DNA from 2 places in the Aeribacillus sp. FSL K6-1305 genome. Region 1 is predicted to be linked to the other one. Evidence: a T-box and tRNA genes for the amino acid it is inferred to sense, from the RefSeq annotation. Region 1 holds a T-box; the other holds one or more tRNA genes.
The links. A T-box is a leader RNA that pairs with one kind of tRNA and senses whether it is charged. The one in region 1 lies ahead of NST97_RS07640 (valine--tRNA ligase), so its partner is inferred to be a tRNA-Val.
Positions count from the first base shown of each region.

Region 2: it encodes a tRNA-Val, which carries the amino acid that the T-box ahead of NST97_RS07640 (valine--tRNA ligase) is inferred to sense. The anticodon was not compared.

Region 1 covers NZ_JBBOQV010000001.1:1,579,989-1,589,821, forward strand. Annotated here, with positions in the region: gene NST97_RS07635 (bifunctional folylpolyglutamate synthase/dihydrofolate synthase) at 1-1,141, opposite strand, end outside; gene NST97_RS07640 (valine--tRNA ligase) at 1,248-3,890, opposite strand; T-box leader at 3,944-4,166, opposite strand; gene NST97_RS07645 (hypothetical protein) at 4,313-4,504, shown strand; gene ysxE (spore coat protein YsxE) at 4,523-5,536, opposite strand; gene spoVID (stage VI sporulation protein D) at 5,610-6,752, opposite strand; gene hemL (glutamate-1-semialdehyde 2,1-aminomutase) at 6,886-8,169, opposite strand; gene hemB (porphobilinogen synthase) at 8,186-9,169, opposite strand; gene NST97_RS07670 (uroporphyrinogen-III synthase) at 9,173-9,833, opposite strand, start outside.
Region 2 covers NZ_JBBOQV010000002.1:1,585,712-1,595,341, reverse strand. Annotated here, with positions in the region: gene NST97_RS17610 (1,4-dihydroxy-2-naphthoate polyprenyltransferase) at 1-485, shown strand, start outside; gene NST97_RS17605 (TraR/DksA C4-type zinc finger protein) at 860-1,612, shown strand; tRNA gene NST97_RS17600 (tRNA-Asn) at 1,674-1,745, opposite strand; tRNA gene NST97_RS17595 (tRNA-Ile) at 1,845-1,918, opposite strand; tRNA gene NST97_RS17590 (tRNA-Gly) at 1,925-1,995, opposite strand; tRNA gene NST97_RS17585 (tRNA-His) at 2,383-2,458, opposite strand; tRNA gene NST97_RS17580 (tRNA-Phe) at 2,476-2,548, opposite strand; tRNA gene NST97_RS17575 (tRNA-Asp) at 2,659-2,734, opposite strand; tRNA gene NST97_RS17570 (tRNA-Met) at 2,737-2,813, opposite strand; tRNA gene NST97_RS17565 (tRNA-Ser) at 2,824-2,913, opposite strand; tRNA gene NST97_RS17560 (tRNA-Ile) at 2,926-3,002, opposite strand; tRNA gene NST97_RS17555 (tRNA-Met) at 3,009-3,082, opposite strand; tRNA gene NST97_RS17550 (tRNA-Ala) at 3,093-3,165, opposite strand; tRNA gene NST97_RS17545 (tRNA-Pro) at 3,180-3,253, opposite strand; tRNA gene NST97_RS17540 (tRNA-Arg) at 3,257-3,333, opposite strand; tRNA gene NST97_RS17535 (tRNA-Leu) at 3,339-3,427, opposite strand; tRNA gene NST97_RS17530 (tRNA-Gly) at 3,435-3,506, opposite strand; tRNA gene NST97_RS17525 (tRNA-Leu) at 3,513-3,594, opposite strand; tRNA gene NST97_RS17520 (tRNA-Lys) at 3,602-3,677, opposite strand; tRNA gene NST97_RS17515 (tRNA-Thr) at 3,853-3,925, opposite strand; tRNA gene NST97_RS17510 (tRNA-Val) at 4,096-4,171, opposite strand; rRNA gene NST97_RS17505 (23S ribosomal RNA) at 4,268-7,199, opposite strand; rRNA gene NST97_RS17500 (16S ribosomal RNA) at 7,338-8,891, opposite strand; gene NST97_RS17495 (hypothetical protein) at 9,548-9,630, shown strand, end outside.

The DNA.
Region 1 (9,833 bases):
TGTCGCAAGCCTCGTATAATTCTTTCGCATCAGCTGCTTTCGGGAAATGAAAGGTTGTAAAAATGATTCGATTTGCCGTTTGTGCAGCCTGCTTGATCATTTCTTTATATTGCTTGTCCTTCACACACGAAAATAACATGATGATTTTCTTATCAGGGTAAAACTTTTGTACAGTTTCTTTCAACGCTGCCATTCCTTCCGGATTATGTGCTCCGTCCAAAATGACTCTCGGTTTTTCCTTTACTTCTTCAAACCGCCCTTTCCAAAAAGTGCGCTTCAGTCCTTCCTGTATATGCTCTTCCTCAATGATAAACGAATAATAAACTCTTAAATAATCAAGCGTCATGACACTCAGTGCAGCATTGATCGCTTGATGGTTTCCTTTCATCTGTAATGAAAGGCTGTTATATCGTTTAAAGGGGGTTTGTACAAAAAATTCATCAAAATCTCCTGCGTGAAAATCCCTAGTGAGCCAATAATGCTTTGCTTTTTTTTCTTTTGCAACACGCTCAATGACATCAAGGGCTTCCTTTTGTTCCACAGCTGTAATGACAGGAACTCCGTTTTTAATAATGCCTGCCTTTTGCTCTGCAATCTCTTCTATCGTTGAGCCAAGGATGTTTAAATGATCATGTCCAATCATTGTAATCACTGAAAGAATAGGATTCGCAATATTCGTAGAATCCCATTTTCCCCCGAGTCCTGTTTCTAATAAAACAACATCCGGCACGTTGATTTTACCAAAATAATAAAACATCATCGCAGTAATGACTTCAAACTCTGTCGGTGCTCCAAGCTCCGTTTTCTCAAGCTCGTCAACAACCGGTTTGATCACATTGGATAGCTGCAATATTTCCTCTTCAGAAATGGGATTGCCATCTATCGTAATTCGTTCATTGAATGATTCCAAATAAGGCGAGGTGAAAGCACCTACTTTATATTCAGCGGCTTTTAACACCTCTTGCATAAAAGCAATCGTTGATCCTTTCCCGTTTGTTCCGGCTACATGAATGAAGCGGCATCTTCTTTCCGGATGATCAAGCTTTTCCATCATCCATTCCATTCGCTGGAGACCAGGCTTTATTCCAAAGGTTAGGCGGGAATGTATCCACTTGAGTGCTTCTTCATATGTTTGAAACATATAAATTCCCCTCCTTGAACTCTCGAACATTTTCAATGAATTTGAATGACCGGATGTATCATAAACGTTTTGATGGAAGAAAATCCGGGGCATACCCGGATTTGTTTTAGCCTTTCAGCTCCTGAAGTCGTTTTAACACCGCCTGCTGTTTTTCTAAATAGTCCTTTTCTTTTGCCCGCTCTTCTTCTACGACTTCTTTCGGTGCTTTTTTAATAAATCCTTCATTGGCAAGCTTTTTCTGAACGCGCTCGACTTCTTTATTCCATTTCTCTAATTCTTTTTCAAGCCGTTTGATTTCTTCTTCCACATTAATGAGTCCTTCAAGAGGAAGAAATACTTCTGCCCCGCTCACAACAGCTGTCATAGCCTTGTCAGGAGCATCAATGTTTGTATCAATTGTTAATGAGCTAGGATTGCAAAATCTCTCTAAATAGCTGCGGTTTTTCTCCAACTGGTTTTTAACTTCTTCACTATGAGCATGAATGATCATATCCACCTGCTTCTTCATCGGTGTGTTCACTTCAGCGCGAATATTACGGACTGAGCGAATCACATCAACTAGAAGCTTCATTTCGTTTGCAGCTTTTTCATCAGAAAGCTCCTGACGTACAACCGGCCATGAAGCAATTGTAATCGATTCTCCCTGATGAGGAAGGTGCTGCCAAATTTCTTCTGTTATAAACGGCATAAAAGGATGAAGGAGTCGCAATGTTTGATCTAACACATATGCCAAAACGGAACGAGTTGTCTTTTTCGCTTCCTCATCATTTCCGTACAGCGGAATTTTTGCCATTTCAATATACCAGTCGCAAAAATCATCCCAAATAAAATTGTACAGCACCCGACCGGCTTCGCCAAATTCATATTTTTCCGCAAGTCTTGTGACAAGCTCAATCGTTTCATTTAACCGTGTGAGAATCCATTTATCTACCACTGATTTTTTTCCGTTTAAATCAATTTCTTCATATGTTAAACCGTTCAAATTCATCAGTACAAAGCGGGAGGCGTTCCATATTTTATTGGCAAAATTCCACACGGCTTCTACTTTTTCAAAGCTAAATCTTAAATCCTGTCCTGGGCTTGAGCCGGTAGCTAAAAAGTAGCGCAAAGAGTCCGCACCGTATTTGTCAATAACATCCATCGGATCGACGCCATTGCCTAATGATTTGCTCATTTTTCTTCCTTCTGAATCGCGCACAAGTCCATGAATCAAAACATCTTTAAACGGTCTTTTCCCAGTAAACTCCAATCCTTGGAAAATCATCCGCGAAACCCAAAAGAAAATAATGTCATACCCGGTAACAAGGACATCTGTCGGATAATAGCGTTTATAATCTTTTGCCTCTTTATCAGGCCAGCCCATTGTTGAAAACGGCCATAAAGCAGAGCTGAACCATGTATCTAACACATCTGGATCCTGCTCCCAATTTTCAATATCTTTAGGCGGCTCATGATCAACATAAACTTCGCCTGTTTCCTTATGATACCAAGCTGGAATGCGATGTCCCCACCATAACTGACGGGAAATACACCAGTCGCGAATGTTTTCCAGCCAATGCAAATACGTTTTTTCAAATCGTTCAGGAATAAAATGAACTTTCCCTTCTGTTTTCTGAAGGTTCAAAGCAGCTTCGGCCAAAGGCTTCATTTTCACAAACCATTGAGTTGATAAATACGGCTCGATAACTGCTCCGCTTCGTTCACTATGGCCTACGGAATGGATATGCTCTTCAATTTTAAATAAAATTCCTTCCTCCTGCAGGTCTTTCACCAACTGCTTCCGGCATTCAAAGCGATCCATTCCTTCATATTTTCCCGCTTTTTCATTCATTGTCCCGTCTTCATTCATGACTAATATTCTTTCTAAATTGTGGCGGTTTCCGATTTCAAAGTCGTTCGGATCGTGTGCAGGAGTTATTTTTACTGCTCCTGAACCGAATTCCATATCGACATATTCATCTGCGACGATCGGAATTTCCCGTCCTGTTATTGGCAGCTTCACTGTTTTTCCGATTAAATGCTTATACCTATCATCATCAGGATGAACTGCCACTGCTGTATCCCCAAGCATCGTTTCCGGGCGAGTGGTCGCGACTTCAATATATCCGGATCCATCAGCCAGCGGATATTTTAAATGATAAAGTGCCCCTTTCACTTCTTTATAAATGACTTCGATATCGGAAAGGGCTGTTTTTGTCACCGGATCCCAGTTAATAATGTACTCTCCTCGGTAAATAAGACCTTTTTTATAAAGCGATACAAAAACCTCTCTTACAGCTTTTGAAAGACCTTCATCAAGGGTGAACCTCTCTCTTGTGTAGTCAAGACCTAGGCCTAATTTTGCCCATTGTTTGCGAATATGGTCTGCATATTCTTCCTTCCATTTCCATGTTTCTTCTACAAATTTTTCCCGCCCGAGATCATACCGACTTTTCCCTTCTTCGCGCAGTTTTGCTTCCACCTTGGCTTGTGTGGCGATTCCCGCATGATCCATCCCTGGCAGCCACAAAACATCGTACCCTTGCATTCGCTTCATTCGGGTAATAATATCTTGAAGAGTTGTATCCCATGCATGTCCAAGGTGAAGCTTACCGGTGACGTTTGGCGGAGGAATAACGATCGTGAAAGGAGTTTTCCCCTCATCATCTTTTGCTTCAAAAAATTTTCCCTCGAGCCAAAATGCATACCGATCCTCTTCAACCGTTTTCGGATCGTATTTTGGGGAAAGAGTGATTTCTGAATTCGACATATTTATGAAAACCTCCTTATTTTCATTCTAAAATATAAAAACTCCTTCCATCCTAAAAGGACGAAAGGAGATGTTTTCGCGGTACCACCTTTTTTCACAGATACGTCTGTGCACTTCTTTCAGGTAACGGCTAATGCCGGCTCCCTTTACTAAAAGCTTTCAAGGAAGCTGCTCCAGGGCGACTTTCCAACGGGATCTCCTAGGAAATCTTCCAGCCTGCGATTTCCCTCTCTGGAAGGAGTCGTTCGTTGTACTACTCCCCTTCAACACATTTTCACAAACTATATAAATTTCTATATTTAATAGTACTAAAAAATTGTTTTTTTCGTCAATATTTTCCCCATCTTCCTTAACCTTTAAACAAAAATCACAAAATGTTCTTTATTTCATAATATAAATTAACAAAGTTGAAGGTGATCAGCATGAGAAAAAAAATAAAACCATACTATATTCAATCGTTTATTAAACAATTCCGATCTACTCTTGAACAGTTCATCGTTCCTTTAACGATTTTTCAGGGAATTCGAACAATCCTTTTACCAACTATGTTTGATATTATTTTATTAGCCATTTTACTATTTCTAGCAGCCGCGTTGTATATGGAACGGGGTTGAAGCTGACAGATCCCCCATTCATTCTGATGCCAATGAATCGTTTTCTAGTTTTTCATTCCATTTTAAAGCAATGTACCCGGTATTTTTCATTTGCCAGTATGCTCTTAACAGCTGTTTGCAATATTCTAATTCTCCCTTTTCGCTTTTCTTTTTTTGATATTGCCGGACAAGCTTTAATAATTTGGCTGGATAAGATAAATAGCTTATCAACAGCAATCTCTCAGTTTTTGTTAAAGGAAGCACTTTTTCGTACTCTGATATATATTGCACATTTTCATCACTAACGGTTGGTTCTGCTTCGGAGAGGTTCATAAACATTAAGAAAAGGTCATAAATTGGAGTAGCAAATGCTGCATCTTCCATATTAATAAAATAAATTTTCCCTTTTGGATCTAACAGAAAATGAGATAAGGAGACATTTACTTTGTTCAGTGCAATTCGCATGTGAGGGGATTGCTTTATTTCGTTATACCACTCATCAAGCTTTGCTTCAGCAAATAAGATGGCTTGCCTCGTTTCAAAATAATAGCTGAAGACCGCCAATTCAAAAGGCGACATATACCATTTTTTTTCGATTTGTTCCATAAATGCTTCCAGCAGGTTGAAATTTCTCTTCCACTTGTTCTGAATCTGTTGATACTCATTTTCGAGCTGAACTAGAGGTATGTTGATTTCCTGTTTTGTTTTTTTATGGAGTTTCGCTAAGTGGTAAAAAAGGATTGAGGCATTTTTTTCATCAACGATTGAACCTTCCATCCAAGGCATTAAATAAAACGATTTCGTTGAGTCATTAACAAACACATTTCCGTTCGTTGTCCTATAAATCGGCACGATTCCTAAAGATGGAAAGTCGTGAAAAATTGAATATAATTTTAGAATGTTTCTTTGCTTTTTAATCGTTGTTCGTTTTAAAGCATATGTTCTTTTTTCACAATGAATTTTCAAGACATTTTTTGTTTTTTTCTCTAAATAAATCGGTTTGATTGGATAATGCTGCAAAATCCTCATGGCCGTTTTCAGATCATCGCTCATCTTCCCACACGCCTTTAAAGAAAATAAAGAAAAGCTTGAGGTGGTTGGATCCCTCTCAAGCCGCTTGCAAAAATTACGTTTGTTGTGTTTCAAGAACCGGGATATATAAAATGTCTCCTTCACTAATCTCTTTATCATGGTGAAATTGATTTACTCGATTGAGCTGCTGAAGCGTAATGTTGTAGCGTTCGCAAATATTTTCGAGCGAGTCTCCCTGCTGGACAATGTACATTCTTAATTTAGAAAATTCTTCTTCCTCATTTTTCGTAAACAATTTTGTTAAATATAAGGTGTTATCATTTTTCCTTACAGATTCTTTTTCTTCATCGTCTTTTTCGACATAATTGGAAATTTTATTGATCACTGGCTTTTCTTCTTCTATGCGGCCTTTCTCTTCCAAACTGACTTGATTTTTCTTCGCTTCAACAGTGAATGTATCGTAATCCGTTTCCGTTTCTTCTTCTCTCTTTAATGGCATCATAAAAACAATGTCTGATGTCTCTTCATTGTCATCCTTTTGAACAGCATCACGATCATGTTCGATTTGCTCATTTTGATCGCGTTCGGCTGTATCGAATTCGAAATATTCATTAAGACTTTTCTGTTCATTGTCTTTTTCAATATTTTCCGCTTTGTTGATTGGTTCATCGTTGAAACGATTTTCTTTGATCGTTGATTCGGTTTCATCTTCTTCCCTTACATCAGACTGTCGAACGGATGAGATTTCCGCTTCAGCATCTATGATCTCGTCCACTTCATTTGCAGCAGTTTCTTCCGCCTGCTCTTCTCGAATTCCGTAAATGGATAGATCAGCTATAAGCTTTAAACCATTTGCTTCCGGAAAATCATAATCAAATGATTCAATCGCCACAAACACCTCTTCTAAATTGGCAATTCTTTTTTTCGGTATTGTAATATCGACCGGAAGCTCGTGTCTAAATTCCATTACACCGTCATTTCTCGCTTCTACATTTTGTATATAACGGGCGATGGAGGAGGTTTGAAGAAGTTTATCATTCTGTTGCTCCTCTCCATCGAATTTGTATTCTCCGGAAAGCTCTAGAGCACCTTTTATCGTTACATATCCATCATGTTCTTCAATTGAGATGTCAGGTTCCAGTGAAATGGACAATAGTTCAGAAGGTTGAAAATGATGGCGAAACAAGACCGATTCCTCTACCGAAAATCGTAAAACGGACGTTTCTTCAATGGACATGCGGACTTCCTCCTTTCTCCAATCAATCTAATTTATCGTGCCATTAAAGATGTATGAAGGAGGATGGCAAAATATGCACGGGAAACAAAAATAAAAGGACCAGCTTCAATCAGAAGCTAGTCCTTTTAGCTCGTTATCTCAAAACCGAAAAAGCTTTTTCACATGCTTCAATTGTTTTTTCAATATCTTCATCCGAATGCTCTGTTGACAGAAACATTCCTTCAAATTGGGAAGGCGGCAAGTAAATGCCTTCATCCGCCATAACACGATAATACTTTGCAAAAAAATCAAGGTTTGATGTTTTTGCTTTTTCGTAATTGACAACATCTTCATTTGTAAAGAAAAATCCGATCATTGATCCCGCTCTATTAATCGTATGAGGGATTTCATATTTCTGAGCAGCTTTGCGCAATCCTTCCTCTAATTTATCCGCTTTTCTTTTAAATTCTTTATATGTGTCTGGTGTAAGCTGAATGAGTGTTTCATATCCGGCTGTCATCGCAAGCGGATTTCCTGAAAGTGTCCCCGCTTGATAGATAGGACCGACAGGAGCGATTTTTTCCATGATGTCCGCCCGTCCGCCATAGGCCCCGACTGGAAGTCCTCCTCCAATGACTTTCCCCAAACATGTCAAATCCGGAGTCACTCCAAAGTATCCTTGGGCGCAATGATAGTCAACGCGAAAACCGGTCATCACTTCGTCAAAAATCAGAAGCGATTCGTATTGTTTGGTGATCTCGCGCAAGCCTTCTAAAAAGCCTTCTTTAGGCGGTACAACACCCATATTTCCGGCTACTGGCTCGACGATCACGGCAGCTATGTCTTCGCCAAATTTTTCAAAAGCAAAGCGGACGCTCTCTAAATCATTATATGGAACAGTAATCGTATGCTGGGCAATTCCTTCCGGCACCCCTGGACTATCCGGAAGCCCTAATGTGGCAACTCCTGATCCAGCCTTAATGAGCAGCGAATCTCCATGGCCATGATAACATCCTTCAAATTTTAAAATTTTATTTCTTCCCGTATATCCGCGGGCAAGGCGCAATGCGCTCATTGTCGCTTCCGTACCAGAGTTCACCATCCGCACAATTTCAACGGAAGGAACCCTCTCCACAACGAGCTCCGCCAGCTTATTTTCAATCAAGGTCGGCGCCCCAAAGCTCGTTCCTTGTTCCGCTATTTTCTTTAATGCTTCAACAACTCTGTCATTGGCATGTCCTAAAATTAACGGTCCCCATGAAAGAACATAATCAATATATTCGTTGCCATCAATGTCATACACTTTAGAACCTTTTCCGCGCTCAATAAAGATCGGATTCATTTGAACGGATTTAAACGCGCGCACAGGGCTGTTGACCCCGCCGGGCATCAACGTCTTCGCTTTTTCAAATGCTTTTATCGAACGTTCATATTTCATGAAATGAGCCCCCTTTTCAATAATCAGACTGTTCATCTAACCAACGGGCAACATCTTTTGCATGGTACGTAATCATTAAATCCGCGCCGGCTCTTTTCATGCTTGTAAGCATTTCAAGGACAGTGCCTTTTTCATCAATCCATCCATTTTCAGCTGCCGCTTTAATCATTGAGTACTCGCCGCTTACATTATAAGCAACGACAGGAAGGTTAAAATGATTTTTAACATCACGGACAATGTCTAAATAAGAAAGCGCCGGTTTCACAATTAAAAAATCGCATCCTTGTTCAACATCTGCTTCTGCTTCCCTTAATGCCTCCAGCCTGTTAGCCGGATCCATCTGGTACGTCTTCCGATCACCGAATTTCGGCGTGCTTTCAGCTGCTTCCCGGAACGGACCGTAAAAAGCACTGGCATATTTGACCGCATATGACATAATTGGAATATGAACAAAGCCTTCTTCATCAAGCGCTTCCCGAATGGCTGCGACAAATCCGTCCATCATATTGGATGGAGCAATTATATCCGCCCCGGCTTTTGCCTGGCTGACAGCTGTTTTGGCTAATAATTTTAACGAAGCATCATTTACAATTTGCCCGTTTTCCACAACTCCGCAATGACCGTGATCAGTATATTCACATAGACAAGTATCTGCGATAACGACAAGATCAGAATGCTGCTGTTTAATTTGAGCGATAGCCCGCTGCACGATGCCGTGATCATGGTATGCTCCTGAACCGACTTCATCCTTTTCATGAGGAATGCCGAATAAAATAACTGATTTAATTCCCAGCTTGACAACTTCTTCAATTTCTTCATTTAACCGGTCCAATGAAACTTGAAAAACTCCCGGCATCGATTGCACTGGATTTTTTTGATTTTCCCCTTCGACAACAAAAATCGGATATATTAAATCTTCTTTATGAAGGCGGGTTTCCCTGACCATAGCCCGCAGATTAGCTGTATGCCGCAATCGTCTATGCCGTGCAAAATTCAGCATGATCTATTCCTCCCTTTTTTCTGCGTATGCACACATTTTTTCCAGCATTCCATCAATTGTATATTTTTCTGGCATAATGCAAGTACACTTTATTTTATAAGACAGTAATTTATCTCTTGTTATCGGTCCGATGCAAACAAACACAATATCCTGAATCCTGTTTTCCAACCCGTTTCTTTTGACAATTTGCATAAATGCAGAAGCTGTGGAAGAACTCGTCAGCGTAATAAAATCAATCGTTTTATTTTCAAGCAAATGCAACACTTCTTTTTCATTTTCCAACAATTGTATTGTTTCATAAACAACAAAATCAAAGAAAAAAATCTTTTTTTCTGTTAATACTTCACGTAAATAAGTGCGTGCCAAATTCCCGCGGGCAATTACTATTTTGCTGTCTTGCCGAACATGATCGATTAATTCTTCCGCTAAGCTTTCGGCACGAAACTCTTCAGGACATAAAGAAACCTTCCATCCTATTTTCTCCGCAGCTTTTTTTGTCTTTACACCGACACAAGCAACGTTGACGTTTTTCAGATCTTCTAATTCCAATGACAAGTCTTTTACATGTTCGGAAAAATATTGAACGCCGTTTGCACTAGTAAAAACAATCCAGTCTTTAGATGTTAACTGTTTTAAAACGGGGAGGGCATTGAAATCCGTTTCT
Region 2 (9,630 bases), on a different contig from region 1:
CTTACACGCCGTTTGGCGAGCTAGCTTCAGGTTTATTTATGGGAGTCGTTATTATCCTTATTTCCTTTTTTATTCAGACAGGTTATCTAACTTCAACAGCTTTCATTCATTCGATCCCGATTGCGATCACGATCGGCGCCATCATGCTTGCGAATAACATAAGAGACTTAGACGGCGATAAGGAAAACGGAAGAAAAACATTAGCAATTTTGCTTGGCCGCCAGAATGCAATTCGATTTTTAGCAATTATGTTTATTGTTTCTTACTGTCTCATTTTTATTATGATCATTTTTGATTATTCCACATGGTGGTCTATTCTAGCTTTTCTTAGCATTCCAAAAGCTATTCAGGCGGTGAAGCGATTTGTCGGCAAAACAAAGCCTATTGAAATGATGCCGGCCATGAAAGCAACATCGCAAACAAACACTTTATTAGGCTTTTTGCTTGCTGCAGGTTTGCTCATAAGCACCATCATATCTCAGTAACACGATAGTATGTTTACTATCGTGTTTTTTTATTAAGCTTTACTGTGAAATTTGTTCTGTATCATCCACTCGCAATTTCAATATGCTGAGCAAATATTTTGTCCTGAAAAAACATCTCGATAGGTCACAGCCTCTTTATCGGATAGCCAGCCTGTTTCTCAGCCGAATGATGTTGTGGTAGCCTTTCAAGTGCCATCAGCTTCAAAGCATAGCGTTAAAAAAGGCGTGGAAGCAGCAATCCTTTCCTGACATGTTTTAAAATGATGATGAAATTTATGGCTGCAAAGGTGAATTTTTTTCATGATTTTAAAGTTATAATTTATTCCTTTTCGTCCAAAATAGCTTTAGATTCTAAAAAAGAAGGTGTCTTTCATATGGACATGGACGAAAAAAAATTAAAGGAATTTCAAAAGCAATTAATATTCATGAAAAATGAGATTGAAAAACGTTGGGATAATAACGATCATTTTCAATTGGAAAAAGGGCTGGACCATGAATCAACTGGAGAGCTTTCCAGCTACGACAATCACCCCGGAGACGATGCGACCGAACTGTATGAAAGAGAAAAAGATTTAGCATTAAATAAACATTTAGAAAAAGAATATGAAGAGATCGTTGAAGCATTAGAAAGAATTCATGAGGGCACTTACGGTACTTGTTCCGTCTGCGGAAAAAAAATTGATGAAGACCGTCTCAAAGCCATACCGACAGCCAAAACATGCAAAGAACATACTCTAGTTCAAACGATTTCTCATGAAAGACCTGTAGAGGAAGAAATACTTGATGCGACTTTTCACGGATCCTCTCAAATCGACCATGAAAATACCGCTGTTACTGAACCGTATGATTATTTTCAAGATGTTATCGAATACGGAACGTCAGAAACACCGCAAGATGTAAGAACTCCACCGTTATCGTACGGAGATATGTATAATTCCGATGATGAAATTGGATATATTGAAGATATTGAAAACTTCATTTATACAGATATTGAGGGAAAAAACGTAAACGTCTATCCGTCACATGAACATAAACAATATGAAAAAATGCTTGATGAAGAGGATTTAACAGTTTTATGGGGAGATCTTCCATTAACAGAAAAAGAACCATATACGAAAAATGATTAAAATTACAAGAAGACAAAAAAAAGCGTTGCAAACTGCAACGCTTTTTTTGATTTCGAAATGACTCCGCAGGCAGGATTCGAACCTGCGACCGTTCGGTTAACAGCCGAATGCTCTACCACTGAGCTACTGCGGAATATAAAAAAAATTTAAGGCATTTTGCCAAATAGAACAGCTTTTGACTGACAATTGCAGCAATGTCAATTGCCCAACTAGGCTGCTAAAAAAATAGCAATGGGCCTGAGTGGACTTGAACCACCGACCTCACGCTTATCAGGCGTGCGCTCTAACCAGCTGAGCTACAAGCCCATATTAAGCGGGTGATGGGAATCGAACCCACGACATCAGCTTGGAAGGCTGAGGTTTTACCACTAAACTACACCCGCGCGAAAATATTTATTTTTCTATTTAAATGATAAACACGCATTTTCCATGCCTCTTCCTCTTCCAGCACTGTTCGAGGATGTAAATGCGTCGAGGCAACTCGCAGATTATTCATTGAAGTGTCGCTCGTGGCTGAGGTTTTACCACTAAACTACACCCGCACGAAAATATTTATTTTTCTATTTAAATGATAAACACGCATTTTCCATGCCTCTTCCTCTTCCAGCATTGTTCGAGGATGTAAATGCGTCGAGGTAACTCGCAGATTATTCATTGAAGTGTCGCTCGTGGCTGAGGTTTTACCACTAAACTACACCCGCATAATAAGCTGATAATAGAAATAAATACTTATTTTCAATGCCATATTATCTATCTCTACTATAGGCAAATGGGGCGACTGATGGGAATCGAACCCACGAATGCCAGAGCCACAATCTGGTGCGTTAACCACTTCGCCACAGTCGCCGCAATTAATAAAACAATGGCTCGGGACGGAATCGAACCGCCGACACAAGGATTTTCAGTCCTTTGCTCTACCGACTGAGCTACCGAGCCGTAAAACTCCGATAAAAAGTTATGTACAATCCATCATTAAAGAAAGAATTCATTGACACAACCTGCTGTACTTGAAAAATTCCTCCTACAGCTGTTGAATCAATAATTAATGGCGGTCCCGACGGGAATCGAACCCGCGATCTCCTGCGTGACAGGCAGGCATGTTAACCGCTACACTACGGGACCATTGGTTGCGGGGGCAGGATTTGAACCTGCGACCTTCGGGTTATGAGCCCGACGAGCTACCGGACTGCTCCACCCCGCGATAATAATGACGGAGGAGGAGGGATTCGAACCCCCGCGCGGTTTGACCCGCCTCTCGGTTTTCAAGACCGACCCCTTCAGCCAGACTTGGGTACTCCTCCATATAATAAAGATGGTGGACCTTGCAGGATTCGAACCTGCGACCGGACGGTTATGAGCCGTCTGCTCTGACCAGCTGAGCTAAAGGTCCGAAAAATGGCGGTGGAGGGGATCGAACCCCCGACCTCACGGGTATGAACCGTACGCTCTAGCCAGCTGAGCTACACCGCCAAATTAAATATGGAGCCTAGCGGGATCGAACCGCTGACCTCCTGCGTGCAAAGCAGGCGCTCTCCCAGCTGAGCTAAGGCCCCTTTAAATTCCCTGATCGGGAAGACAGGATTCGAACCTGCGACCCCATGGTCCCAAACCATGTGCTCTACCAAGCTGAGCTACTTCCCGATATGGCGCGCCCGAGAGGAGTCGAACCCCTAACCTTTTGATCCGTAGTCAAACGCTCTATCCAATTGAGCTACGGGCGCAAATATGGTGCCGAGGACCGGACTTGAACCGGTACGGTAGTCACCTACCGCAGGATTTTAAGTCCTGTGCGTCTGCCAATTCCGCCACCCCGGCAGAGAAAAGCGGAAGACGGGATTCGAACCCGCGACCCCCACCTTGGCAAGGTGGTGTTCTACCACTGAACTACTTCCGCGTATTATGCGGGTGGAGGGACTTGAACCCCCACGCCGTAAGGCGCTAGATCCTAAGTCTAGTGCGTCTGCCAATTCCGCCACACCCGCGTCAAAATGGTGAGCCATGGAGGATTCGAACCTCCGACCCTCTGATTAAAAGTCAGATGCTCTACCGACTGAGCTAATGGCTCATAAAAAATTTTTTCTCCTAATCCATTTTTCATTTGTCAGATGTCCCTTCCTCTGCCAGTCTTTTCGAGGATGTTGGATGCGTCGGGACAACTCTCTGATTGTTCGTCGAAGCATTGCTCGTTGCTCTGACGACTAATCTAAAAGCTCCTGCTCAATATGCAACACCTTTAATGATGCCGGCGAGAGGAATCGAACCCCCAACCTACTGATTACGATTCAGTTGCTCTGCCAATTGAGCTACACCGGCATGATGAATACAACAATCAATAATCAGTCTTGCTTCATTTGATCGTCGTTTGATCGTCGTTCCAATCTTAGAAATCTTGTCCAAGGAAAAGTTCAATTGGTACGATGAAGCAGCATGAAAGACGATATCTCGACCGTGCTTTGCCAATTGAGCTGAATCGATATACTGTATGGTGGAGGATGACGGGATCGAACCGCCGACCCCTTGCTTGTAAGGCAAGTGCTCTCCCAGCTGAGCTAATCCTCCAATTCAAAAATCACCAGAGGACATATGCAAAGTAAATAAAAGTCCATAATTCTTTCAAAACTAGATAACGGTTCCTTCACGAATAGATGCTCTTACTTGGTTAAGTCCTCGATCGATTAGTATCCGTCAGCTCCACGTGTCACCACGCTTCCACCTCGGACCTATCTACCTCGTCATCTTCAAGGGATCTTACTCGCTTTTCGCGATGGGAAATCTCATCTTGAGGGGGGCTTCACGCTTAGATGCTTTCAGCGCTTATCCCTTCCGCACATAGCTACCCAGCGGTGCCCCTGGCGGGACAACTGGTACACCAGCGGTGCGTCCATCCCGGTCCTCTCGTACTAAGGACAGCTCCTCTCAAATTTCCTGCGCCCGCGACGGATAGGGACCGAACTGTCTCACGACGTTCTGAACCCAGCTCGCGTACCGCTTTAATGGGCGAACAGCCCAACCCTTGGGACCGACTACAGCCCCAGGATGCGATGAGCCGACATCGAGGTGCCAAACCTCCCCGTCGATGTGGACTCTTGGGGGAGATCAGCCTGTTATCCCCGGGGTAGCTTTTATCCGTTGAGCGATGGCCCTTCCATGCGGAACCACCGGATCACTAAGCCCGACTTTCGTCCCTGCTCGACTTGTAGGTCTCGCAGTCAAGCTCCCTTCTGCCTTTGCACTCTCCGAATGATTTCCAACCATTCTGAGGGAACCTTTGGGCGCCTCCGTTACCTTTTAGGAGGCGACCGCCCCAGTCAAACTGCCCACCTGACACTGTCTCCCGCCCCGATCAGGGGCGCGGGTTAGAATGTCAGTACAGCCAGGGTAGTATCCCACCGTCGCCTCAGCGCAAGCTGGCGCTCACGCGTCTCTGGCTCCTACCTATCCTGTACAAGCTGTACCCACATTCAATATCAGGCTGCAGTAAAGCTCCACGGGGTCTTTCCGTCCTGTCGCGGGTAACCTGCATCTTCACAGGTACTATAATTTCACCGAGTCTCTCGTTGAGACAGTGCCCAGATCGTTACGCCTTTCGTGCGGGTCGGAACTTACCCGACAAGGAATTTCGCTACCTTAGGACCGTTATAGTTACGGCCGCCGTTTACTGGGGCTTCGGTTCGCACCTTCGCTTTTCGCTAAGCGCTCCCCTTAACCTTCCAGCACCGGGCAGGCGTCAGCCCCTATACTTCACCTTACGGTTTCGCAGAGACCTGTGTTTTTGCTAAACAGTCGCCTGGGCCTTTTCACTGCGGCTCATCATGGCTTATCACCTTGATGAGCACCCCTTCTCCCGAAGTTACGGGGTCATTTTGCCGAGTTCCTTAACGAGAGTTCTCTCGCTCACCTTAGGATTCTCTCCTCGCCTACCTGTGTCGGTTTGCGGTACGGGCACCTCTCACCTCGCTAGAGGCTTTTCTTGGCAGTGTGGAATCGGGAACTTCGGTACTTCCTTTCCCTCGCCATCACAGCTCAAGCACACGGCAAGCGGATTTGCCTGCTTGCCAGCCTAACTGCTTGGACGCGCACATCCAGCCGCGCGCTTGCCCTATCCTCCTGCGTCCCCCCATTGCTCAAACGGTGAGGAGGTGGTACAGGAATATCAACCTGTTGTCCATCACCTACGCCTTTCGGCCTCGGCTTAGGTCCCGACTAACCCTGAGCGGACGAGCCTTCCTCAGGAAACCTTAGGCTTTCGGCGGAGGGGATTCTCACCCCTCTTTCGCTACTCATACCGGCATTCTCACTTCTAAGCGCTCCACCGGTCCTTCCGGTCCGGCTTCGATGCCCTTAGAACGCTCTCCTACCGCTGACACCAACGGTGTCAACCCGCAGCTTCGGTGATACGTTTAGCCCCGGTACATTTTCGGCGCAGAGCCACTCGACCAGTGAGCTATTACGCACTCTTTAAATGGTGGCTGCTTCTAAGCCAACATCCTGGTTGTCTAAGCAGCTCCACATCCTTTTCCACTTAACGTATACTTTGGGACCTTAGCTGGCGGTCTGGGCTGTTTCCCTTTTGACCACGGATCTTATCACTCGCAGTCTGACTCCCAAGGATAAGTCATTGGCATTCGGAGTTTGACTGAATTCGGTAACCCGATGGGGGCCCCTCGTCCAATCAGTGCTCTACCTCCAAGACTCTTCCCTTGAGGCTAGCCCTAAAGCTATTTCGGAGAGAACCAGCTATCTCCAAGTTCGATTGGCATTTCACCCCTACCCACACCTCATCCCCGCACTTTTCAACGTGCGTGGGTTCGGGCCTCCAGCAAGTGTTACCTTGCCTTCACCCTGGACATGGGTAGATCACCTGGTTTCGGGTCTGCGACCTCGTACTATTTCGCCCTCTTCAGACTCGCTTTCGCTGCGGCTCCGCCTTTCGGCTTAACCTTGCACGAAATCGCAACTCGCCGGTTCATTCTACAAAAGGCACGCCATCACCCGTTAATGGGCTCTGACTACTTGTAGGCACACGGTTTCAGGTTCTCTTTCACTCCCCTCCCGGGGTGCTTTTCACCTTTCCCTCACGGTACTGGTTCACTATCGGTCACTAGGGAGTATTTAGCCTTGGGAGATGGTCCTCCCTGCTTCCGACGGGATTTCACGTGTCCCGCCGTACTCAGGATCCACTCGGGAGGGAACGGAGTTTCGACTACAGGGTTGTTACCTTCTCTGACGGGCCTTTCCAGACCTCTTCGTCTACCCCGTTCCTTTGTCACTCCTTAATCGAGTGTCCTACAACCCCAAGAGGCACGCCTCTTGGTTTGGGCTGTTCCCGTTTCGCTCGCCGCTACTCAGGGAATCGCTGTTGCTTTCTCTTCCTCCGGGTACTTAGATGTTTCAGTTCCCCGGGTTGCCCTCCATACCCTATGGATTCAGGTATGGATACTGCCCCATTACGGACAGTGGGTTCCCCCATTCGGACATCTCCGGATCGACGCTTACTTACAGCTCCCCGAAGCATTTCGGTGTTTGTCCCGTCCTTCATCGGCTCCTAGTGCCAAGGCATCCACCGTGCGCCCTTTCTAACTTAACCGTTTCTTCCTAACATGAGCGATCTATTCGTGAATGTCTTTCCGTTATCCAGTTTTCAAAGAACAATCAAGAAGGATATGATCCTTCAAAACTAAACAAAACGGAAAAGCGCACCCTATTTCAATGTATATATCCTTAGAAAGGAGGTGATCCAGCCGCACCTTCCGATACGGCTACCTTGTTACGACTTCACCCCAATCATTTGTCCCACCTTCGGCGGCTGGCTCCCGTAAGGGTTACCCCACCGACTTCGGGTGTTACAAACTCTCGTGGTGTGACGGGCGGTGTGTACAAGACCCGGGAACGTATTCACCGCGGCATGCTGATCCGCGATTACTAGCGATTCCGGCTTCATGCAGGCGAGTTGCAGCCTGCAATCCGAACTGAGAGTGGTTTTTTGGGATTCGCTCCACCTCGCGGTTTCGCTGCCCTTTGTACCACCCATTGTAGCACGTGTGTAGCCCAGGTCATAAGGGGCATGATGATTTGACGTCATCCCCACCTTCCTCCGACTTTTAGCCGGCAGTCACCTTAGAGTGCCCAACTGAATGCTGGCAACTAAGGTCAAGGGTTGCGCTCGTTGCGGGACTTAACCCAACATCTCACGACACGAGCTGACGACAACCATGCACCACCTGTCACCCTGTCCCCGAAAGGGGAACGCCCTATCTCTAGGGTTGTCAGGGGATGTCAAGACCTGGTAAGGTTCTTCGCGTTGCTTCGAATTAAACCACATGCTCCACCGCTTGTGCGGGTCCCCGTCAATTCCTTTGAGTTTCAGCCTTGCGGCCGTACTCCCCAGGCGGAGTGCTTAATGCGTTTGCTGCAGCACTAAAGGGTGGATACCCTCTAACACTTAGCACTCATCGTTTACGGCGTGGACTACCAGGGTATCTAATCCTGTTCGCTCCCCACGCTTTCGCGCCTCAGCGTCAGTTACAGGCCAGAGAGCCGCCTTCGCCACTGGTGTTCCTCCACATCTCTACGCATTTCACCGCTACACGTGGAATTCCGCTCCCCTCTCCTGCACTCAAGTTCCCCAGTTTCCAATGGCCGCTCGCGGTTGAGCCGCGAGATTTCACATCAGACTTAAGGAACCGCCTGCGCGCGCTTTACGCCCAATAATTCCGGACAACGCTTGCCACCTACGTATTACCGCGGCTGCTGGCACGTAGTTAGCCGTGGCTTCCTCGTCAGGTACCGTCAAGGTACCGCCCTGTTCGAACGGTACTTGTTCTTCCCTGACAACAGAGCTTTACGATCCGAAGACCTTCTTCGCTCACGCGGCGTTGCTCCGTCAGACTTTCGTCCATTGCGGAAGATTCCCTACTGCTGCCTCCCGTAGGAGTCTGGGCCGTGTCTCAGTCCCAGTGTGGCCGGTCACCCTCTCAGGTCGGCTACGCATCGTCGCCTTGGTGAGCCGTTACCTCACCAACTAGCTAATGCGCCGCGGGCCCATCCTGCAGTGACAGCTAAAAGCCGCCTTTCAACCGAAAACCATGCGGTTTTCGGTGTTATCCGGTATTAGCTCCGGTTTCCCGAAGTTATCCCAGTCTGCAGGGCAGGTTGCCCACGTGTTACTCACCCGTCCGCCGCTAACCTAAAGGAGCAAGCTCCCTTCGGTCCGCTCGACTTGCATGTATTAGGCACGCCGCCAGCGTTCGTCCTGAGCCAGGATCAAACTCTCCAAAAAAAGTTTGTCACCAAATGCTCTTGTCAGAATCAACAGGCACGCTTTTCGTTTTGTTCAGTTTTCAAAGATCATTTTCCGCTGTATTTTTACAGCGACTTTTTCAATATACAACTATTCAGAGCAAAATGTCAAGAGTTTTTTTTAAAAGTAATTTTTTATTCATGACTAATGTCTCATTGATCTTAACGACATTTGATATTCTATCACCATTAACCACTAATTGCAATATAAATTTTTATAAAAAAAGATTTATTTTTGATAGTCGTTAGACAAAAATTGATTTAGTAGACGAAAGCATACTCATTCAAATAATTATCTGTTAGAACATATTTTACCACAAACAAACGCATTGTTAAGCACCTCTTACTGTTTGTGATCCGCTAAAATTTCTATCTAACGAGCCAAAGGAAAATCGATGTCAAGCATTTGTCAGCATCACCGTTTTCATAAACACGATTTCACCGGATTGAAACATGACACTGTGAAGCAATTTATCGATCGAGACAATAGTTTCCTCAACTTAAAAAAAGACGCGATGCAGCCAAGTACAAATAAAAGCAGAATGCTGATGCAGCCATAGCATTTATTTTTTTGTATTAAAAATGGACAAGCATGAATATATAAAATTTAGAGAGACAAAAGCGGGAGGGATAAAAATGGATCTGGCTTTCTTAATTATTGCTTATTTTTTATCCATTTTCCATTTTGCATATGGATATAAAGAAGCTATAAGAATAAG